Linked DNA regions of Lujinxingia sediminis. The protein of the gene in region 1 interacts with the protein of each later gene in a pairwise test. Links are inferred from orthologs where the notes say so. Each region holds a gene or a part of one and is shown in the gene's direction. Other genes may lie near its edges.

Region 1 (3,113 bases):
GGGGGCGTTATCTGATCATGGAGATGTTTCTGGCCTGCTCAGCGCGCTCCGCTGCTGCGCAGGCAGGGCCTAAAACTCCACCCGGTCGCCCGGGCGCAGGTTGCCGTCATAGCCCGGATCATCGCCCTTTTTCTGGCGGGCCTTGCGCGCGTTCCACGCCGCGCTCCCCAGAAAGGCCGGCGCGGCCACCACGCATAAGGGGCACATCACCGTGCCAAAGGCCGCAAGCCCCGCCACGCTCAACGCCCCCATCGCCCCGCCAAAGATCGTGTGCTCCCGCGCGCGGCGGCGGTACTCGCAGGGCGCTTCGCCCTGGTGTTGCTCCTCCTTCACGTGGATCGAAGACGCGCTCCCCTGGCCTGCTCGTTGTGTCACCATCTCAACCTCCGCAGCTCTCTCGAAGCGGCCCCCACTCACCATGAGGGCGCTCCCATCATCATCATCAGGGCCCCGAGCCACTCGCCCACCATCGCATCGTGTCGCGCTGCGGTGGCATCGGCACCCCACACCTACGTCCTGAGAGGAAAACAACGCCCGCTCACCGAACCTTCCGCCTCGCCATCGCACGACCTTCTCGAACGTCAAAACGCACCCGACTCCCCCCCCTATCTGAGCTATTTGATCCTTAAGCGATCGACCTTGATGAGAGAGCCCTGTGGAAAACTCTGTGAGAAACCCTGTGTTAAAGCTGTTAATCCACAACTGGAAAACCTGGGGCAAACTCGGCTCTCAGATTCTCCCCACATCTCCCACAGCCTTTCCCCGATCCGAATGTGGATAAATACTCGAAGTATTCAGGTGCTTTAGCGCTGCTCTCCACATTTCCACAGGCCCTACTTCTTCTACGTACCTCAAACACACCAAACCTTTTTTGTCTTTTGGTAGAAGATCCGTGACTGTGGAAAACTCCTGAGGCTCTAAGGGGCGCAAGCTCGCGAGTTACAAGGGCGATTGCCACTTGAAACCCTCCTCAACCTGTGGTGGATTGTCAGGGCTTACGAGCCGGGAAATTTATAAAAACCCAAACCTCTCCGCGGAGACGCGCTCCATGAAGATTCGCATTTCCAGCAAGACGCTCACCGACGAGCTCTTCAAACTTCAAGGCGTCGTCAGCCACCGCAGCACGCTGGCCATTTTGTCCAACGCGCTCCTGGTGGCCGAGGGCAACACGCTGACCCTGCACGCCACCGACCTGGACATCTCCGTGTCCACCTCCTGCGAGTGCGAGGTGCTGGAGCCGGGCAAGGTCACCCTGCAGGCCCGCAGCCTCTTCGACATCGTCAAAAACCTCGAAGAAGACACCCTCTCGCTGGAGACCGAGGAGAACCACTGGGCCAAGCTCAAGAGCGGCAACGTCAACTGCCGCATCGTCGGCACCCACGCCGATGAGTTCCCGCACCTGCTCGACATCGCCGGGGTGGAGCTCTTCCCGATTGGCACCCGTCGCCTGCTCGACATGATCGAGAAGACCCTCTTCAGCGTCTCCACCGACGACGCTCGCGCCAACCTCACCGGGGCCTTCTTCAAGGTCACCAACGAGAAGACGCTTCTGATGGTCTCCACCGACGGCCACCGTCTCTCCAAGATCGAGACGAAGCCCGAGGAGTTCGACGCCGGTGGCGACATCCCCGCCGCGCTCAACAAGGGCATCATCATCCCCCGTAAAGGGCTCGCTGAAATCAAGCGCACCGTCGATGCGAAGAGCGATGAGCTCAGCTTTGGCATCATCGACAACAACATCGTCTTTAAGAGCGGCCCGATGAGCCTCTCGGTGCGCCTGATCGAGGGGAGCTTCCCCGACTTCACCCAGGTGCTGCCCAAAGAGAGCGAGCACCGCGCTGTGGTCGAGAAGGACGTCTTCCAGCAGGCGCTCAAGTTCGTGAGCCTCTTTGCCAGCTCCAAGACCAACAACGTGCGCATCTCGCTGAGCGACGAGGGCCTGGAGCTCTACGCCTCCGACCCCGACCGCGGCGAAGCCACCAAGGTCGTGCCGATGCAGTACGGCGGGCAGGCTGTCAAAGCCGGCTTCAACTACCGCTACCTCAACGACGTGGTCAGCGCGCTCGACGGCTCCGAGGTCTCCATCGAGATCATCGACACCCTCTCCCCCACGCTCATCCGCGACACCCAGCGCGACGAGATGCTCTTCGTCGTCATGCCCATGCGCCTCTGATCCTTTTAATCAGGGTTTTTCAATTAAGGGAGTTGTTCCGTATCTGGCAGCTGAATTTGTTTTAAAAGATAGTTAGCGCGCGCCTCCGACGACCTTCGCCGGGGGCGTTCGCGTTTTCGCGCCACCCCTGAGCCATAGAGCCCAACTTTTTCGGGATAGTTCATCGATGCTTCTGGAAGCCCTTCGACTGCGCGATTTTCGCAACCTGCAGCACGTGATGTTGACGCCCAACCCGCGTTTTAACGTGATTGCCGGTCCCAACGGTCAGGGCAAAACCAACCTCCTGGAAGCCATCTACCTCTTGAGCGCGGTGAAGAGCTTTCGGCCCGGCACGACCAACCGCGCGCTGATTCATTTTGAGCGCACAGAAGCCACCCTGGAAGCTCGCGTGGAGCGCGGAGGCCATGAGCGCCTGGTGCGCCTGGAGATCTCCGAGCGCGGCAAGAAGGTGTTTTTGAATGAGGGGCAAGTCCGCAACATATCTGAGTTTTTCGGCACCCTGAACGTCGTGATCTTCGGGCCGGATGACATCGGCATCCTGCGCGGCTCCCCCTCGGAGCGCCGCCGCTTTATGGACCGCGCCATCTTCAACGCCCACCCGGCCTTTGGCACCGAATCCACCCACTACGAGGACGTGCTCAAGCACCGCAACGCGCTCTTAAAAGAGCCGCGTCAGGACGCCGCCCTGCGTGCGGTCTACGACGAGCAGCTCATCACCTACGGCGCCCAGATCCTGCGCCGCCGCCTGGACTTCATCACCCACTTTCGACCCGTGCTCACCCGCACCTTTTCGACAATTTTCGACCCCTCGCTTGCCGCCGACCTGCGCTACGCCCCGAGCTGGCTCGCTGAGGGCGAAGAATTTCTGGATGAGGCCGAGGCCTTAAGCTCCCCGCAGTACCTGGAGCGTGCCCTGGAGTTGGCCTTAAGGCGCACCGAG
Region 2 (2,935 bases), on another replicon or contig:
TGGACCGCATCCCGGCGCACGCGCTGGTTAACGACGCCGTCAAACTCGTCAAGCGGGCCTGCGGCCAGCGCACCGCCGGCTTTGCCAACGCGGTGCTGCGCAACATGCTGCGCAGCAAAGAGAAGTGGCAGCCTTTTGAAGAGCGCGACCGCAGCGCCCACCCGGCGCGCTACCTGGGGTTGAAATACTCGCTTCCCGACTGGATCGCCCGACGACTGCTCGATCGCCACGGCCTGGAGCGCGCCGAAGCCCTGGCCGAGGCCTTTGCCGGCCGGCCGCCTCTTTACCTGAGGCGTCTGCAGCCGCTCGACACCCTGCCCGAAGGGGTCAGCCCGCTTCAAGCTCCGCCCGGAGCGCTCAAGGCGGAGAGCTCCTCTCCAGAGTTGCGAGCGCTCCTGGAGGCGCACGCACTCACGATCCAGGATCTGGGAAGTCAGCTCATCGCGCACTACTGTGGCGCAAGCCCGGGCATGCGAGCGCTGGACGCCTGCTGCGGCCTGGGGGGTAAATCGCTGCTCCTCGCCCAGCAGCTCGGCCCCGGAGACACCCTGGTGGCCTGCGACCCGCTCCCCACCAAACTGGAGATGTTGGCCAACACCCTGGCCGACCTCCGAGTCGACCCCACCGTCGTGCTCCGAGAGGCCACGCTCCAGGAGCTTCCCGAATCCGACGGCGACTTCGATCTGATCCTGGTCGACGCCCCCTGCTCCGGCCTGGGCGTGATCCGCCGACACCCCGAGACCCGTTGGCGACGCTCCCCGGCCGACGTCGACGCCCTGGTGCGGGTTCAATCCGAACTTCTCGATCACGCGGTAAACCGACTTAACCCGGGCGCCACGCTGGTCTACAGCGTCTGCACCTTCACCCGCGAGGAAGGCCCCGAGCAGATCGAGCGCCTCCTTGAGCGTCACCCACACCTGGAGCGCGCCCCGCTGCCGGAGAGCGGCTTCGACTGGGCCCCCTTCGTCAATACGCTGGGGGAACTCGACTTAAACCCGCGCGACCACGACTGCGACGCGTTTTTCGCCGCACGTCTTCGTCGCACTCCAACCTGACCTCTGATCGCCGAGCATCCTTATGACGACGCGCGAACTTCGCATCGCCCCCTCGATCCTCTCGGCCGACTTCGCCCGCCTCGGTGAGCAATGCCAGGAGGTGATCGACGCCGGCGCCGACTGGCTGCATGTCGACGTGATGGACGGCCACTACGTACCCAACATCACCATCGGACTGCCCGTGGTCGAGGCCCTGCGTGAGGCGCTGCCGGACGCCTTTCTCGATGTGCACCTGATGATCGACAACCCCGACGACTTCGTCGGTCCCTTCGCCCGCGCCGGCGCCGATCTGGTGTGCTTTCATCCCGAGACCAGCCGCCACCCCCACCGCGCGGTGCACACCATCAAGGGGCTGGGCAAAAAGGCAGGCCTGGCGATCAACCCGGGCACCCCGCTGAGCTGGATCGATCATCTGGCCCATGACCTCGACATGGTCCTGATCATGAGCGTGAACCCCGGCTTTGGCGGCCAGGCATTCATCCCACACACCATCGAGAAGATCGCGCAGCTCAAAGCCCGCCTCGACGCGCTGGGAGTCGATCTCGACATCGAAGTCGACGGCGGCGTCTCCCCCTCCAATGCTGCCCAACTTCGCCAGGCAGGCGCCAACGTGCTGGTGGCCGGAAGCGCCATCTTCGGAGCTCCGAGTTACAAAGACGCCATCGACGCCATCCGCCAGCAGGCCACCCTCTAGGCCTCAACGTCCTTTTGCCCGCAGATTCCTATGGAACGCATCGATCTGAGCACCTGGGCGCGCCGCCCCCACTATGAGTTCTTCCGCGGCTTTGAGCGCCCCTTCTTCGACGTGGCCACCCGCATCGACCTCACTCCCCTGGTGGAGCTGACTCGCCGCAGCACACTGCGCCTCTTTCCCTCGCTGCTGCACAGCGTGTGCGTGGCCGCCAACGCCACCGACGCTCTTCGCCTGCGCCTTGACGACGAGGGCGTGGTTCGCGTCGCTCAGGTCACCCCTTCCTTTACGGTGATGAGCGACCGGGGAACCTTCAATTACGCCACCGCCCCCTTCACCGACGATCTGGCGCGCTTTAGTCGCGAGCTTGGCGAACATGCCGACCGCTCCCGCAACCTGCCCGAACTTTTTCTGGGCGATGATCATCGCCTCGATCTTGTCTACATCACCTCCATGCCCTGGCTGGACTTCCAGAGCATCAGCCACGCCTTCTCCGGCCAGCCGCTGGACTCCGCTCCCCGCATCGCCTGGGGCAAAGTGGTCGAGGTTGAGCCGGGACGCCATGAGGCGACCTTTCAACTCACCGTCCACCACGCCCTGGCCGATGGTCGTGACGCCGCGATCTTCTTTGAGCAGCTGAACACGCGCATTCAGGCCCTGGCCGACCTCCCCGGCTGAGCCCCCCGGGCGCTTTTGCCATCAGCCCCGGCGAGCCTTGCCGCGTGTGAGCCTTACCACCAGTTCGCGCAGCTCTTCCAGAAGCCCCATATACTCCCCGCCCCCCTTCTGCACGATCCGGGTAGCGCTACCCGAGAGGCGCGCGTAGTCCTCCGCGGTGAGGTACTTGGCGGTCATCACTACCACGGGCACGTCTTTGAACTTCGGGCGCTCTCGAAAGCGCGTTAGAAACTCGAACCCGTCGACATGCGGCATCATCAAGTCCAGAAAGACCAGACTGGGCTCGATCGCCTCCAGACGTGCCAGCCCCTCTTCGCCATTGGAGGCCGCGGTCACCCGAAACCCCTCCCGCTCCAGGTGGCGTACCAACATCTGACGGGAGGCCTCGTCGTCTTCGACGACCAGTACATCCCCGTCATCGATCGCGCTCTCGTACGCCTCCATCACCTCCAGGAGCTCGTGCCGATCGACCGGCTTCGACATAAAGTGGTCGGCACCAAAGGCCAGCCCC
Region 3 (4,242 bases), on another replicon or contig:
CGAGCGCGACTTTATGGACATCGCCCGCGATCTTCTTGCCGATAAGCTCCGCGGTGAGGAGCCGCCCGCGGAGGCGCAGGCTGCCGAGTAGCTGCGCGCGGTGTGAGAAGGTCGAGCGGAGCGCGATGTGGGCGCTCTTTGAGGCGGTCGAGCGGAGCTCGATCGCCTCTTTTTATTCAACCGTGCTGGACGATCGTCGCGTTCGTGCATGCAGACTCTAAGCCTCATGTCGATGCGACTTTCCATGCCTACGCGATCGTTTCTCGCCGGCTCTATGGAGAGTTCCTCCGGGTCCTTTACGCTCCTTAAGGCCGGGGAGTATCATCCGCGCCGTTGCCGAGAGGCACCGCATTCCGATGAGTTTTCCGTGATTTTTGCCAGGTTTTGCCGATGTCTGACTTCGTTCACCTGCACGTCCACACCCAGTACAGCCTCCTCGACGGGGCGATCCGCATCCCGAAGTTGATGAGCCGCGTTGCCGAGCAGGGCATGAGCGCGGTGGCCATGACCGATCATGGCAATATGTACGGGGCGGTGGACTTCCAGAAGGCGGCGAAGAAGGCCGGCGTCAAATCGATCATCGGCGTTGAGATGTACATGACATCTCACCCCTACGAAGAGTCCAAAGAGCCCAAGAGCTACCACCTGACGCTGCTGGCGCAGAACCTCACCGGCTACCAAAACCTGATGTACCTCAACTCGATGGGCTGGCTACATGGCCAGCACCCGCGCACCGGTCTGCCGCGCATCGACTTTGAGCTTTTGGCCGAGCGCAACGAGGGCATCATCTGCCTCTCCGGTGACCTGGGCGGGGAGGTCAACCAGCACATCCTTCGCGGCGATATGGACGCCGCCCGCGAGGCGGCCGCGCGCTACCGCGAGGTCTTTGGCAAGGAGCGCTATTACCTGGAAGTCATGGACAACGCGCTCCCCGAGCAGCGCAAATGCACCCAGGCGATGGTGGAGATCGGGCGCGAGCTCGATATTGAGCTCGTCGCAACCAACGACTGCCACTACCTCGATCGCGAAGATGCCCGCGCCCACGCTGTGCTCATGTGCATTCAGCTGGGCAAGACCGTCGACATCGATCGCATCATGGAGCATGGCGTCGATCAGCTCTATGTGCGCAGCGCCGAGGAGATGTACGAGGCCTTTGCCGACATCCCGCGGGCCTGTGAGAACACCGTTCGCATCGCCGAGATGTGCGACCTGGAGATCCCGCTGGGCGAGGTCTTCTTGCCGCAGTACGACGTGCCTCAGTCCTTTCGTGACGAGCATGAGGGGGCAGACAGCAAGACGATCATCCATGAGTATTTCCGCCATGTCGCTCGTCAGGGGCTTGGGGAGCGTTATGCGGAGTTCGACGCCCTGGGCGTGAGCTACGACCGCCAGGAGTACGACGAGCGCCTGGAGGTGGAGATCGGCATCATCTGCCAGATGGACTTCCCCGGGTACTTCCTGATCGTGTGGGACTTCATCGCCTGGTCGCACGAGCATGATATCCCGGTGGGTCCGGGACGTGGCTCCGGTGCCGGGAGTCTGGTGGCGTATGCGATGCGCATCACCGACATCGACCCGATGCCCTATGATCTTCTCTTTGAGCGTTTCCTCAACCCGGAGCGCGTCTCGATGCCGGACTTCGACATCGACTTCTGCATGAACCGCCGCGGGGAGGTCATCGACTATGTGACCGAGAAGTACGGCTACCATAACGTCGGTCAGATCGTGACCTACGGTCAGCTCAAGGCACGTGCGGCGATCAAGGATGTGGGGCGTGCGCTCAACTTCAGCTACGGGGAGACCGACCGCCTGGCCAAACTTGTGCCCGACGTGCTCGGGATCTCGTTGCAGGAGTCGCTCGACCAGGAAAAACGCCTGCGTGATATGTGCGAGGAAGATGAGCGGGTCGATACCCTCTTTGACATCGCGCTCTCTTTGGAGAACCTCAACCGCCAGGCGGGTATGCACGCCGCCGGGATCGTGATCTCCGAGACGCCGCTCTGGGATTTTGTTCCGATCTGCCGCGGTGCCAACGGCGAACTTGTCACCCAGTACGCCAAAAACGAGGTCGAAGAGGCCGGGCTGGTCAAGTTCGACTTCCTGGGGCTGAAGACGCTTACGGTGCTGCAGGACGCCATCAAGCTCATCAATCAGCAGCGTGAAGCCCGCGGCGAAGAGCGTTTTGATCTCAACGCGATCCCTCTCGATGATCCGGAGGTCTTCAGGCTGATCTCCGCCGGTAACACCACCGGCGTCTTCCAGCTGGAATCCTCGGGCTTCCAGGAGCTTCTGAAGAAGCTCAAGCCCAACTGCTTTGAAGACATCATCGCCGCAGTGGCGCTCTACCGCCCGGGGCCGCTGGGAAGCGGCATGGTCGATGACTTCATCGACCGCAAGCACGGCCGCAAGCAGGTCGAGTACCCGCATGCCTGGCTCGAAGATGTGCTCAAGCCCACCTACGGGGTCATGGTCTACCAGGAGCAGGTCATGAAGACCGCCCAGGTCATGGCCGGCTACTCGCTGGGGGGCGCCGACCTGCTGCGCCGTGCCATGGGCAAGAAGAAGCCCGAGGTCATGGCCCAGCAAAAAGAGATCTTCGTGGCCGGCGCGCTCGAGAAGGAGGTCGACGAGCAAAAAGCCTCGGACATCTTCGACTTGATGGCCTACTTCGCCGGCTACGGTTTTAATAAGTCGCACTCGGCGGCCTACGGTCTGATCACCTACCAGACGGCGTATTTGAAGACGCACTTCCAGGTGGAGTTTATGGCGGCGCTGATGACCAGCGACCGCGACAACACCGACAAGATCGTGCGTTTTATCAACGAGGCCAAAGGCTTAGGCATTGAGGTTATGCCGCCCGACGTCAACGAGTCGCTGCTCGACTTCAGCGTCGTCGATCAGAAGATCCGCTTCGGGCTTGCGGCCATTAAGGGGGTGGGCGCGGGCGTGATCGAGGTGATTCTCGACGAGCGCGCGGCCAACGGTCCCTTTGAGAATCTTTATGACTTCTGCAGCCGCGTCGATCTCAAGAAGATCAACAAACGCACCATTGAGGCGCTGGTCAAATGCGGGGCGTTTGACTCGATCGGCCCGGCGATCACCGAGCAGTATATCGGCGAGATCTGCGCGACGCGTGCCTCGATTTTCGCCGCGATCGACACCGCCGTGGAGCGCGGCCAGAAGGCCCAGCATGATAAGGCCGTGGGTCAGTCCAGCCTCTTTGGCATGATGGCCCAGGATGTGCGCGAGGAGGTGCTCGACGACAGCTACCCGGAGTGTCTCGCCTGGAACGATCGCGAGCTTCTGGAGAACGAAAAGACGCTGCTGGGTTTCTACGTCACCGGCCACCCCCTGGATCGTTTTGAGAGCGAGTTCGGTCTTTACGGCGCCTCGACCACCCATGAGCTGATGACGAACGGTTCGCTTCGCAACCGCGCCAATGTGGCGGTGGCCGGTGTGGTCAGCGCGATGCGCGAGGTGCCGCTGAAAAGTGGTGACGGGCGCATGGGCTTTATCACCATCGAAGATAAGACCGGGGAGATTGAGGCTATCGCCTTCAGCTCGGCCTACGCTGAGGCCGAGGAGGTGATCAAGAGCGGCGAACCGCTCCTGATCAAAGGCCAGATCCAGGAGGAGGGCGATCCGGAGAACCGCACCCGGCGGATTCGTCTGGAGTCGGCGTCGACGCTGGAGTCGGAGCGCGAGTCGAAGGTGCGCCAGGTGATTGTCGAGATCGGCGTTGCGCAGGTCACCAACGGACAGCTCAAAGAGCTGCAGAAGGTACTCGCTGCAAACTCCGGCCATTGCCGTACCACGCTGGTCTTTAAAAAACAGACCGCCCAGGGCGTGGGAGAGGCGCAGGTGGTGCTGCCGGTTGATTTTGCGACCCGACCCACCGACGGGTTGCTGATGGCGATCGAGCGTCTTTTCGGACGCAAATCGGTGCGATTGAGTTAATACGTCGTGAGCTAGCGTTGGCATCGTGTTTGCTGCATCGAGGGCAGCGCGGACCGGGGTGCCAAAGCATCGTCTGCGTTTTGCGTCGTGCTCGCGATCGCGCATCCATTGGCATCAAGGTCTGCGCCGGGCGGAGTACGTCGACACCGAAGGCCAGTGGTGTGAATTCCGCGCGTTGCCGGCGCGAAGCGCCCCTGTGTGAGCGCGCCTGAAGAGGCGTGCTCATTTTTTTTGAAATTTTCGGAAAGATCTGCGTCCGGCAAACGATAATAAACGTGCGGCCGA

The links.
Region 2: the proteins of dnaN (region 1) and rpe interact in binary tests that used the Escherichia coli proteins (3 or more experiments, as listed by UniProt). The link is inferred for Lujinxingia sediminis from one-to-one orthologs.
Region 3: the proteins of dnaN (region 1) and dnaE interact in binary tests that used the Escherichia coli proteins (3 or more experiments, as listed by UniProt). The link is inferred for Lujinxingia sediminis from one-to-one orthologs.

What each region holds. Positions count from the first base shown.
Region 1 is NZ_SADD01000003.1:290,351-293,463, forward strand. Bases 148-3,110 are described here. They hold dnaN (DNA polymerase III subunit beta), read left to right. Parts: upstream 148-1,048; coding sequence 1,049-2,173; downstream 2,174-3,110. Other genes in these bases: EA187_RS08870 (hypothetical protein), read right to left, coding at 148-378; recF (DNA replication/repair protein RecF), read left to right, coding at 2,340-3,110. Also shown: more of EA187_RS08870, read right to left, coding at 70-147; more of recF, read left to right, coding at 3,111-3,113. UniProt on the Escherichia coli protein: Confers DNA tethering and processivity to DNA polymerases and other proteins. Acts as a clamp, forming a ring around DNA (a reaction catalyzed by the clamp-loading complex) which diffuses in an ATP-independent manner freely and bidirectionally along dsDNA.
Region 2 is NZ_SADD01000011.1:101,147-104,081, reverse strand. What follows is about bases 129-2,913. They hold rpe (ribulose-phosphate 3-epimerase), read left to right. Parts: upstream 129-1,077; coding sequence 1,078-1,749; downstream 1,750-2,913. Other genes in these bases: EA187_RS15540 (response regulator), read right to left, coding at 2,446-2,913; EA187_RS15545 (CatA-like O-acetyltransferase), read left to right, coding at 1,780-2,424; rsmB (16S rRNA (cytosine(967)-C(5))-methyltransferase RsmB), read left to right, coding at 129-1,055. Outside these bases: more of rsmB, read left to right, coding at 1-128; more of EA187_RS15540, read right to left, coding at 2,914-2,935. UniProt on the Escherichia coli protein: Catalyzes the reversible epimerization of D-ribulose 5-phosphate to D-xylulose 5-phosphate.
Region 3 is NZ_SADD01000001.1:61,424-65,665, forward strand. The notes cover bases 66-4,157. They hold dnaE (DNA polymerase III subunit alpha), read left to right. Parts: upstream 66-390; coding sequence 391-3,957; downstream 3,958-4,157. Other genes in these bases: EA187_RS00255 (CBS domain-containing protein), read left to right, coding at 66-91. In the rest of the region: more of EA187_RS00255, read left to right, coding at 1-65. UniProt on the Escherichia coli protein: DNA polymerase III is a complex, multichain enzyme responsible for most of the replicative synthesis in bacteria. This DNA polymerase also exhibits 3' to 5' exonuclease activity. The alpha chain is the DNA polymerase catalytic subunit.